2 regions of the Nisaea sp. genome follow, and region 2 is predicted to be linked to the other one. Evidence: riboswitches for the same ligand, from Rfam matches in the RefSeq annotation. Region 2 holds a riboswitch; the other holds the start of a gene.
What was found. A riboswitch is a leader RNA that binds a small molecule or an ion and turns the genes downstream of it on or off. The one in region 2 is predicted to bind cobalamin.

Region 1 (5,941 bases), 750 kb from region 2:
CGGGGCACCATTAGGAGGCGCCGACCATGCTCTATATCGACTGCCCCTATTGCGGCAAACGCGCCCACGACGAGTTCACCTATATCGGCGACGCCACCAAGAAACGCCCGGACGGTGCCGAAAAGAACGACCCGGCATGGGTCGATTACGTCTACACGCGCGACAATCCGCGCGGCCCGCATCTGGAGCTCTGGCATCACAGCCTCGGCTGCCGGGAGGTGGTGAAAGTGTTGCGCAATATCCTGACGCACGAGATCCTCGGGTGCGGACGGCCTGCGGACGACATCCCCCTGCCCGAAGCGGAGACCAAGCCATGATTCGCGGCAAGGAACAGCAGCCGTTCCGGATGTCCGAAGGAGGCGAGATCGAACGCACCCGCCCGCTTACCTTCAGCTTCGACGGCAAGTCCTACACCGGTTATGAAGGCGATACGCTGGCCTCCGCCCTGCTCGCCAACGGCGTCAAGCTGGTCGGCCGCAGCTTCAAATACCACCGTCCGCGCGGTATCTATTCGGCCGGGCCGGAAGAGCCCAACGCGCTGGTGAACCTGCGCTCCGGCGGACGGCAGGAGCCGAACACCCGCGCCACCCAGATCGAGCTGTTCGCGGGTCTCGAAGCCAAAAGCCAGAACCGCTGGCCGTCCCTCGCGCTCGATATTATGGGCGTGAACGACTTTGCCTCGCGCTTCCTGTTTGCCGGTTTCTACTACAAGACCTTCATGGGCCTGCCAGGTTGGCACTTCTATGAGCATTTTATCCGCAAGGCCGCCGGCATGGGCGAGGCCAAACATGTCAGCGATCCAGACATCTACGACAAGATGCATGGACATGCGGACATCGTAGTGGTCGGTGCCGGCCCGGCCGGACTTGCCGCTGCCCTGACCGCAGGCCGGAGCGGCGCCCGTGTCTTCCTGATCGACGAAAACAACAAGCCGGGCGGCCGGTTGCGCAGTGAGCGCGAGACCATCAACGGCAACCCCGCCATGGACTGGGCCACGAGCACTTTCGCTGAGCTAGAGGAGATGGAGAACGTTACTCTGCTCCGCCGCGCGACGGCTTTCGGTTACTACGATGGCGACACCATCGCCGTGCTGGAGCGGGTATCCGATCATCTGCCCGTCCCCGCTCCCTTCCAGGTACGCCAGCGCCGCTGGCTGATCCACGCCAAAAAGGTGCTGCTGGCCACCGGGTCGACCGAGCGACCGCTGGTGTTCGACGGTAATGACCGCCCCGGCGTGATGCTGGCCGGAGCCGCCCGCACATACGCAAACCGTTTCGCCGTGCAGCCCGGAAAGCATGCCGTTGTCTTCGCCAACAATGACGATGGATACCGCACCGCCCTCGACCTTGCGGATGCGGGCATCGAAGTGCGCGGCGTGATCGACCCACGCACCGGCGGACAGGGTCCGCTGAAGGAAGATGTCATCGCCCAGGGCATTGATGTCGTCAGCGGGGCTGTCGTGGTCCGCACCCATGGCTATCTCGGCCTTGCCGGTGTCGACATTGCCGATCTCGGCACGCTGCAGTCCGGCGCCACCCCGGAAACCCGCTACATTCCGTGCGACCTGCTGGCGACCGGCGGCGGCTGGAGCCCAAACGTCCATCTCTACAGTCACCAGAGCGGCAAGCCGGTCTACGATCCGACCATCGGCGCCTTCGTGCCGGGCGCGTCCCGCATGAACGACCGCTCCATCGGCGCCGCGCGAGGCCGGTTCAGCCTCGGAGACTGCCTTGCCGACGGGTATACGGCAGGTCAGGAGACCGCCGAGGCACTTGGTTTCACGACTGGAGCTGTGGCTGATATCCCGTCCACCGACGAGCAGGCAACCGGCCCGCTCAAGATCCTCTGGCAGGTTCCGGCATTGCCGGGCCGCAAGGGACGGCGTTTTGTCGATCTGCAAGACGATGTCACGGCGGATGACGTCAAGCTGGCCCAGAGCGAAGGTTATGTCTCTGTCGAGCACCTGAAACGCTACACCACACTCGGCATGGGCACGGACCAGGGCAAAACCTCGAATATCAATGGTCATGGCGTGCTCGCCGAAGCACGCGGTCTCGACGTTTCCGAAGTTGGCACAACGACGTTCCGGCCGCCCTACACGCCGGTCGCCATCGGCGCTTTTGCCGGTCGCGAGATCGGCCGTCACCAGAACCCGGTCCGGCGCACGCCGATGCACGACTGGCATCTCGCGCATGGCGCACAGATGATGGAAGCCGGGCTCTGGATGCGGCCGCAATATTATCTCGGCAAGGATGAGCCTAATTCCCGCGAAGCGATGTTCAAGGCCATCGAGCGGGAAACGCTGGCGGTGCGTAACACCGCCGGGATCTCGGACGTCTCGACCCTCGGCAAGATCGATATCCAGGGGCCGGACGCCACGGAACTTCTTAACCGGGTTTATATCAACGGCTGGAAGACCCTGGCCGTCGGCAAGGCGCGGTACGGCGTCATGCTGCGTGAGGACGGCGTCGCCCTTGATGACGGCACCACCTCGCGGATCGGCGAGAACCATTATTACATGACGACGACCACAGCAGAAGCCGGTCCGGTGATGGAGCATCTGGAGCTGCATCTGCAGGTCCATTGGCCGGACCTCGACGTGAAGATCGCGTCCGTCTCCGACGATTGGGCCGCCATGGCCATTGCCGGGCCGAACAGCCGCGCCATCCTGCAGGACCTGTTCCCGCAAGTGGACCTTTCCAACGAGGGCTTCCCTTTCATGGGCGTACGCGAGACGAAACTCGGAGCCTTCCCGGCCCGGGTCTTCCGCATCAGCTTCTCGGGAGAACTGGCCTACGAGATTGCCGTGCCTGCCGGGTATGGCGAAGCCGCGTGGGAACGCTGCCTTGCCGTTGGCGAGTCGCATGGCCTTGTGCCCTACGGCCTCGAAGCGCTGAACATCCTGCGCATCGAAAAAGGCCACGTGACCGTCGCCGAAATCGACGGCCGCGTCTCCGCAGCCGACCTTGGCTTCGGCAAAATGATGAGCTCTAAGAAGCGCTTCATCGGCGACGCCCTTTCGACCCGTGAAGGCATGGACGATCTGGGCCGCCCGACGCTGGTCGGACTGACACCGGTCGACGGCAAGACGAAGATCCGCGCTGGATCGATCCTGGTGGAGGACCCGAAAACGCCGCCACCGGTGCCGAAGCTCGGCCATGTTTCCTCCACCGCCCCGATCAGCCCGAATGTCGGACATCCGATTTCGCTCGGCCTGTTGAAAGACGGTCCAAACAGGATCGGCGATACGGTCTGGGCGGTCTTCCCGCTCAAGGGCGAAGCGGTCCAGGTGAAGGTGACCAGTCCGAATGTCTATGACGTGGAAGGAGCAAGGCTCCATGGCTGACGATGTGATTCTCGCCCGCCGCTCGGCCCTCGCCGGAATTCTCGAACCAGGCGACCACGGGGCCAATCGCTTTGACGGTCCGGGTATTCACCTGACCGAGCGCACCCCGTTTTCCGTGGTGCAGGTCGAAGCTCGTGCCGATGTAATTCCATCGTTGGCTGAAGCACTGGAAACGGCCACCGGCACCGCTCCATCCCTCACACCGAACCAGAGCGCCGGAAACGGGCAGCCCCGCATCCTCGGCACAGGCACCGGAAAATGGCTGGTCATAGAGCCTGAACACCGCGATCTCGCCGCGCATCTTCGCTCGGCGCTTCCGGATAGTGTTGCGGTCATCGACCTCAGTCACGCGCGCACGATTTTTCGGTTGTCGGGACGCGACGCCCGTACGCTTTTGGCAAAAGGCTGCTCTATCGATATGCACCCGTCCGCGTTTTTGGCCGATACCAGCCGGATCACCGGAGTCTTCCACGCACCGGCCCTGATCGATTGCCGCAGCGCCGAGCCGGTGTTTGATATCTATGTGCACCGATCTTACGCAGCGCATCTGTTGGAGGCACTACAGGATGGCGCATTGGAATATGGCTGCCGCGTATCCTGAGGCATGCATTTTTTGGTCGGGACATGCATCACGCTTGTCCGAATTGACCGGGAGGGATAGTTTACGAGTGTTGGTTCCGCCGCTGTAAACATGGCGACGGATTAAAAGGGAACACGGCGAGGCGTACCCATCAGGGACCGAATCCGTGGCTGCCCCCGCAACTGTGAGCGACGAGCGACATCCGGACTGAGCCACTGGCCCCGCATGAGCGGACTGGGAAGGCAGGATGAAGCAATGACCCGCGAGCCAGGAGACCTGCCGACACCGATGCCGGCGCCCATGCGGCGGCATCAATGACAACGTCGGGGTGAGCGTATTGCCAAATTGGCGGCCGGAAGCCGCCGCTTGGTTCTCTCGCCTCTGAACAAGCCCGGATACAGCTCTGAGGGCCGTATCCGGATCGTTTTTGATCGGAGGAACACATGACTTCAGCAGTTCAGAAATCCACATCTCTCACCGCCAGCCAATCCACCAAGATGGTGGCGGTCTTTGCGCTTCTGGCCGGCCTCGGCATCGTCTACCTGACCGGTTTTGCCAATGCCACCGCCCTGCACAACACAGCTCACGACACCCGTCACAGCATGGCCTTCCCTTGCCACTAAGCCTTTGGCACGAAGGAACTGCGATGCTCATGAAATTCATAAAGTCGGCGCTCGTCGCCGGCTTCGCCGCGGGGATTCTGGTCGCAGCGCTTCAGGCAGTGACAACAACGCCCCTGATTCTTGAGGCCGAACGTTACGAAGGCGGCATGGCCAGTGCGGGCGAAATTCTCGTTGCGCATTTCGCCAAAAACCAGTCGGACGCGTTTGTGCATCTCGCGCATGGAACAGAAGCGCACGGCGCCAAGGAAACCTGGGCTCCGGAAGACGGACTGGAGCGGACGCTCTCGACCTCGATCGCGACAATCGGCACGACCTTCGGGTTTGCCCTGGTCCTGCTCGCGGCCATGGTTCTCAGCAATGCGACGATCACTGCCCGTACTGGCCTGATCTGGGGTGCGGCAGCCTTTGCCGCCACCGGCCTTGCACCGGCCCTCGGTCTCAGCCCGGAACTTCCGGGCGCGGCCGCCGCAGTCCTAGAGGACCGGCAAATCTGGTGGATCGGCACGGCCCTGGCCACAGCCGTCGGCCTGTTCCTGGCACTGCGTGTCTCCACGCCGCTGGCAATCGTCGCGGGTCTGGTCCTGATCGCGATCCCGCATGTGATCGGCGCCCCGCACCCGGACGATTATATCAGCGACGTGCCGTCGGAGCTGTCCGGCCATTTCGCCGCCGCTTCCCTTGTAGTGCACGCCGTGACCTGGGCGGCAACCGGCTGCATCGCCGGTTTTGTCTGGGAGCGTTCCGGCACTCCCGAAGCAGCAGCCGCGGCGTGAGCGAACAATCATTTGCGGACGACGATTCTCGTCGTCCGCTTCATCCCGTTACCATCGATATCTGTACCGCCTGCCGCCACTCCGAGGATCCGGCAGGCGATGGGCGCGTCCTGCTCGAGCGGGTCGAAGCACTCTGTGCCGACGAGGACGGAATCACCGTCCGCCCGATCGAATGCATGGCCGTATGCGACCGCCAGGTCACCGTCGCGCTCAGAGGGCCCGGCCTCTGGAGCTATGTGCTGGGCGACGTCAATGCCGAGCATGACGGCGCCGAACTGGTAGCCGCGGCGCGCGCTGTCGCCGCCGCCCCGCACGGGGTTCCCAAACTGCGCGACAGACCGCCGGTTTTCCGCAAGGGTGTGATCTGCCGGCTTTTGCCGCCGCCGGATCATGACGAAAACAAGACACAAGACAGCAGCGCCGCGGACCAGGTTCCGGCCCCAGACCAGTTAAGTTAAGAGGATCGAATGACCGGAATTCTGCTGCTTGGCTTCCTGATCGGAATGCAGCACGCCTTTGAAGCGGACCATGTCGCGGCCGTTTCCAGCATGGTCACCTCGGGCACCTCGGTGCGCCGCGCGGTGCACCATGGCCTCGCTTGGGGGCTGGGTCACTCGCT
Region 2 (5,941 bases):
TGACCGACGCCGGCGAGGTTTTTGTTGGTGAGCTGGGCATTGCCTTGCCAGACCTGACGCAATCCCGCCGTCCACTGTGCCGTTCCTGCCTCGACTGGAGTGAGCGGCGGACCCATCTGGCGGGCACGCTCGGCACTGGGCTGCTGGACCGGTTCTACGATCTCGGCTGGGCGCACCGGATCGAAGGCTCCCGCGTTGTCTCCTTCACCAGTGAGGGTGAACGCCGGTTCCGGGAGTGTTTTCCGGAAGCTTAGGTGACTGCCGCCCGGGCATGGAATTCGGGCTGGTCCCAGCTACTGGTCTCAAGGATGTCGCGCAAATGCTCGACCGCATCCCAGACGTCCGTGAACCGGGTATAGAGCGGTGTGAAACCGAACCTCAGAAGATCGGGCGCGCGAAAGTCGCCGATTACGCCACGGGCAATCAGGGCCTGCATCACCGGATAGCCGTTTTCATGCGCGAAGGAGACCTGACTGCCGCGTTGGGCGGGATCTCGCGGGCTCGAGAGTGTCAGGCCGAGACCGGCGCAACGCTCTTCGACCAGGGTGATGAAGCTCTCGGTCATCGCCACTGATATCGCCCGGACCGCATCCATATCGGCACGGGCCCAGACGTCCAGCGCCGCATCGAGCGCTGTCATGGCCAGCACCGGCGGCGTGCCACAAAGGAATTTCCCGATCCCGTCCGTCGGCGCGAACCGGTGATCGAAAGCGAACGGTGCCTTGTGCGAGAACCAGCCGGTCAGGGGCTGGGAGGCATCCTGCTGGTGGCGCGGGGCGACATAGAGGAATGCCGGGGCGCCGGGGCCGCCATTCAGGTATTTATAGCCGCACCCAACCGCGAAATCCGCGTTGGCGGTGGCGAGGTTGACCGGAACAGCTCCTGCGGAGTGGGCGAGATCCCAGAGCGTCAGCGCTCCGATGGCGTGAGCGGCGTCTGTCACGGCCTTCATGTCGTGCATGTAGCCGGTGCGGTAGTTCACATGCGTCAGCATCAGCACGGCAACATTGTCGGTGAGAGCGCCCGGGAGTTCGGACGGCTCATCGATCAGCCGAAGTTCATGCCGGCCGCCAAGCAATGCAGACAGACCTTCCGCCATATAGAGATCGGTCGGGAAGTTCGATTTCTCCGAGACGATGACGCAACGGTCCGGCCGAAGTGCCAGCGCGGCGGAGAGGCATTTGAAGAGATTGACCGATGTCGAATCTGCCGCGACGACGCTATCCGCCTCGGCGCCAATCAGCGTGCCGATCTTGCCGCCGACGCGCGTTGGAAGATCAATCCATCTCGCATCGTTCCAGCTTCGGATCAGGCCGTTACCCCATTCGTGCGTGACGCACGTGGCAACACGTTCCCGCGCGATACGGGGCAGCGGCCCGAGGGAATTGCCGTCGAGGTAGATCACATCTTCCGGCAGCTCGAATTCCGCGCGGAACGAGGCGAGGGGATCGGCGGCATCGAAGGCCGCGAAATCTTCCCGGGTCATTTTCGAGTGTGTCATGGTGCGGCTCAGCTTGTGTGATCGGGGCCGGCGACGATGCCTTCATCGTGCAACCGCCCGATGGCGCCGCTGTCGAGGCCGAGAAAATCCGCCAGAACCTCATCCGTGTGCTGTCCCAACTGCGGTGCCGGTGTCGGAACCTCGGAGGCCTGTCCGTAAAAATCAATCGGCGTGTCGGAAGTCGGATAAGTCAGGCCGCTGCCGTGGGTGACGGTGCTATAGGGCTTGCCCATTTCCCGGAAGCGCTCGCTCGCGACAGCTTCGCGCACTGTGCGATATGGCTCCCAGCAGACTCCGTTCTGCTTGAAGCGCGGCGCGAGGGCATCCAGCATCTCCGCCGCGACGGCCCGCTCGACGACAGGATTGATCTTCTCCCTGTATTCGAAGCGCAGCCCTTCATCCTTGGCGAAACTCACGCCGGTCTCCGCCTCGATGGTTGCGATTTCCGCTTCAATGCCGAGGGATGTCAGCAAGCCGGTCCATTGCCGGGGCGAAAGGGCGATGAGCATGATGTAGTGGCCGTCGCTGGTCCGGAAGTCCCGCCCGAAGGCGCCGAACACGTCATTGCCGTAGCTTGGCCGGTCTTCTTCCTTCGTCATCACTTCGGCGACCTGACCGAGGGTGCCGAGAGTAGTGAGCGCGACATCGCCAAGCGGAAGGCGGATTTCGGCGCCTTGACCCGTTTTCTGGCGCTCCCGCTCGGCGGCCAGCATGGCGAAAGCCGCGTTGGCACCGGCGATCAGGTCCCAGGCAGGCAGCACATGGTTTACCGGTCGCTTCTCGCCGACCGGACCGGGCTCTCCGGTCATCAGCGGGAAGCCGGCACCGGCATTGGCCGTGTAGTCGACACCTTGCGTGCCGTCCGCCCAGCCCATGATACGGACTGTGATGATATCCTCGCGCCGTGCTTTCAATGCCTCATGCGATAGGAAGCCGGCGACTGGGTAGTTGGTGACGAACAGGCCGCGCCCTTCACCGGGGGCGGTTGCAAGCTGCAGAGCAAGCTCCCGGCCTGCCGGATTGCGCAGATCCAGCGCCACCGACTTCTTGCCCTTGTTCAGGCCCTCCCAGTAAAGGCTGGCGCCGTTTGGGGCCTTCGGCCAACGCCGGTAATCGAGGCCACCGCCGATGGCATCGAAGCGGATGACCGTCGCGCCCATCTGCAGCATGTTAAGGGTACAGGAGGGGGCGGCGATGAAAGATGCACCCTCGACGACTGTCAAATCTTGAAGGACCGTGTACATCCGTGTTTCTTGGCCAGCTTAATGTTGAATGCGATCAGGTTGGGCTCGGAACCTAGCATGGTTGTTCGTCTGCAAAAGGGGCAAAGCACGCAATGAAGTCTGTCTATGTCGACGCTGATGCCTGCCCGGTGAAAAACGAGATCCTGTCGATTGCCGATCGGCACGACATCAAGGTTTACGTGGTGAGCAATCGCGGTTTCCGGACCGGCGACCGGGCGAATGTTCAGAACATTCTCGTCTCCGACAAGTTCGATGCGGCGGATGACTGGATCGTGGGCAAGGTGGCGGCGGGCGATATCGTCATCACCGGCGATATTCCTCTGGCGCACCGGGTGATCGAGAGCGGCGCGAAGGCAATCGGCCATTCCGGCAAGGAGTTCACCGAGGCGGGAATCGGCATGGCTATGGCGATGCGGGACCTGATGTCCGACCTCCGTGCCATGGGGGAAGTCTCCGGTGGTGGTGGCGCCTTTTCCAAAAGAGACCGGGAAACCTTCATTCGTGAGCTGGAACGGCTGATCCGCGAGTGATTTTCCGCCTGCTGCCTTGACACAGCAGGCCGCAAAGACGAGCCTTTCAGCGTTGGTGTCCTTCGGGACAAAAGGGAATCCGGTGCGCGGCTTTATCGCCGCAAGTCCGGGACTGCCCCCGCAACTGTAACCGGCAAGATCCGACCGGTATGCCACTGGCCCTGATGGGCTGGGAAGGCGGCGCGGATCGAAGAGCCGGGAGTCAGGAAACCTGCCAACGCTGTGTCCATTTTTAACCCGGGCGGGGTGTACCGGAGGAGGTTTAGATGTCCCGATTATTCGCCCAAACTCTCCCCGACGATTCGGAAAAAGAGCCGGATCGTGAGCTGGCAACCCTGATCCTGACGCTTCTGAGCGTTGCCGAGGATGACAAAACCCTCTCGCAATCCCTCTCCATGGTGCGGGCCGAGACCTCGAAAGAGGATTTCGACGGCGGCATGCAGGAGGCGGCGCGGCGCATTGGAGCGCTGTTCGGTGCCGCACAGCGTCTGGAACTGACCGAGAGAATTTCCATAAACAGATTACCCGTCTGATTGGCGCTTTCCTTGTTCGCTGATAGCCTCCCGCCTGAAATCATCTCAACGGGAGAGAGTGGGTGAACGATCAGACGCCCCAGTCCATCGATGCCGCGCTTACGGAAATCCGGTCCATTCTGGGGCCGAAGGGCTGGCTGGAAGATTCGAACGACACGCTGAAATACCGTACCGACTGGCGCGGCACGCCGACCGGCGACGCTCTCGGCGTTGCCCGCCCGGCCTCGACGGAGGAAACGGCGGCGGTTGTGCGTGCGGCGGCGAAGGCGGAGATCGCCATCGTGCCCCAGGGCGGCAATACCGGCCTTGCCATCGGCTCGATCCCGACCGAGCCGCGTCCGACCATCGTTGTCTCGACTGACCGGCTCACGGCCGTGCGTTCCCTCGATCCCGAGAATTACGCGATGATCGCGGAAGCCGGGTGCGTGATCCAGAACATGCAGGCGGTTGCCGCGGACGCGGGGCGGCTGTTCCCGCTCTCGCTCTCGTCGGAAGGCTCCAGCACGATTGGCGGCACGCTCTCCACCAATGCCGGTGGCAACAACACGATCAAATACGGCAATACCCGGGAGCAGATCCTCGGTATCGAGGCCGTGCTGCCGGACGGCTCCGTGTTCGACGGGCTGGAAACGCTGCGCAAGAACAATACCGGCTATGACATGAAGCAGATGTTCATTGGCGCCGAAGGCACATTGGGGATCGTCACTGCTGCGGCTTTCCGTTTGATGCCGCTGCCGCGCGTGCGTGAGACCGCGATGCTGGCAGTACCATCTCCGCATGAGGCACAGCATCTTCTGGCGAGCGCGCGAGAGCTGTCCGGCGACACGATCCTCGCATTCGAGATTATGCCGCGTGCCGCTTTCGACTTGGTCGTGAAGCAAATTGAGGGGATCACCGATCCGCTGTCCGCTGCGTCTCCCTGGTACGTGCTGCTGGAGATGGCAACACCGTCCCCGCTGGATGATCTCCGCGCCAAGCTGGAAGCGATCTTCGAAGACGCTATGGAGAAAGGCTGGGTGACTGACGGTGTAATCGCCGAGAGCGAAGGGCAGCGCCGGGATTTGTGGCGGATTCGGGAAGAGCAGGCAGAAGCCGGGCGTCGCGACGGTCGCCCGCGTATGGCCGGCGATATCTCGGTCCCTGTTTCCAAGGTGGCGACCTTCATCGATCAGTCGCAGGCCGCGTTAAGCGCGTATGTGCCGGGTCTGACTTTCAACTGCTTCGGCCATATGGGGGACGGCAATATCCATTACACGGCCCGTAAGCCGGCAAGCATGAGCGACGAGGAGTGGGAGGTTAAGCGCCCCGGTCTCTCCGAGCGCATGTACGAAAGCACGGTCGCGCTTGGCGGCAGCATCTCCGCCGAGCACGGCATCGGCTCGGAAAAGCTTCCGTATCTGATCAAATACGGCTCGCCCTCGAAAATTGCACTGATGCAGGCGGTCAAGAAGGCGATCGATCCGAAAGGGATCATGAATCCGGGCAAGGTTGTGCCCTGACCCCTACTTGATCCCGGCCCGCATGAAACTCTGAACGAATTGCCGCTGGAACAGCAGGAAGGCAATCAGCAGCGGGCCGGAGGTCATCAGCGTTGCGGCGGTGATGACGGCCCAGTCGATGCCCTGATCGGTCGATGAAAAGACGCTGAGGCCAACCGTCACCGGGCGTGTGTCTACCGAGTTGGTGATGATCAACGGCCACAGGAAGTTGTTCCAGTGATGGCTGACCGAGACCAGCCCGTAGGCGAGGTAGGTCGGCTTGGCCAGTGGCACATAGACTTTCATCAGAATGGTGAAGAACCCGGCACCCTCGACCCTTGCCGCGTCGTCCAGCTCTTTAGGGATGGTCTTGAAGGTCTGGCGCAGCAGGAAGATCCCGAAGCCGGATGCCATATAAGGCAGGCCGATGGCGATGATGGTGTCGACCAGACCGAGAAACCGCATGGTCCGGTAATTCTCGACAATCAGAATATCCGGCATCACCAGAAGCTGCAGCAGAACCAGCACGAAGACGGTGTCCCGCCCGCGAAAATCGAACCGGGCGAAGGCGAAGGCCGCAAGGGTGCAGAGCACGAACTGGCCGATCAGGATCGACGTCACCAACAACACCGTATTGAGGAAATAGCGGGCGAAT

Region 1: it holds a riboswitch for cobalamin, as region 2 does, so the genes downstream of both, VOI22_RS07430 (CbtB domain-containing protein) here and VOI22_RS03865 (hypothetical protein) in region 2, are expected to answer to the same signal.

Annotation. Positions count from the first base shown of each region.
Region 1 covers NZ_JAXMNY010000001.1:1,561,286-1,567,226, forward strand. Annotated here, with positions in the region: gene VOI22_RS07410 (sarcosine oxidase subunit beta family protein) at 1-14, shown strand, start outside; gene VOI22_RS07415 (sarcosine oxidase subunit delta) at 27-317, shown strand; gene VOI22_RS07420 (sarcosine oxidase subunit alpha family protein) at 314-3,346, shown strand; gene VOI22_RS07425 (sarcosine oxidase subunit gamma) at 3,339-3,947, shown strand; cobalamin riboswitch at 4,002-4,225, shown strand; gene VOI22_RS07430 (CbtB domain-containing protein) at 4,370-4,549, shown strand; gene VOI22_RS07435 (CbtA family protein) at 4,579-5,322, shown strand; gene VOI22_RS07440 (DUF1636 domain-containing protein) at 5,319-5,780, shown strand; gene VOI22_RS07445 (hypothetical protein) at 5,790-5,941, shown strand, end outside.
Region 2 covers NZ_JAXMNY010000001.1:813,589-819,529, forward strand. Annotated here, with positions in the region: gene VOI22_RS03845 (winged helix-turn-helix domain-containing protein) at 1-254, shown strand, start outside; gene kynU (kynureninase) at 251-1,501, opposite strand; gene VOI22_RS03855 (CoA transferase) at 1,510-2,745, opposite strand; gene VOI22_RS03860 (YaiI/YqxD family protein) at 2,838-3,275, shown strand; cobalamin riboswitch at 3,312-3,509, shown strand; gene VOI22_RS03865 (hypothetical protein) at 3,542-3,808, shown strand; gene VOI22_RS03870 (FAD-binding oxidoreductase) at 3,871-5,307, shown strand; gene VOI22_RS03875 (carbohydrate ABC transporter permease) at 5,311-5,941, opposite strand, start outside.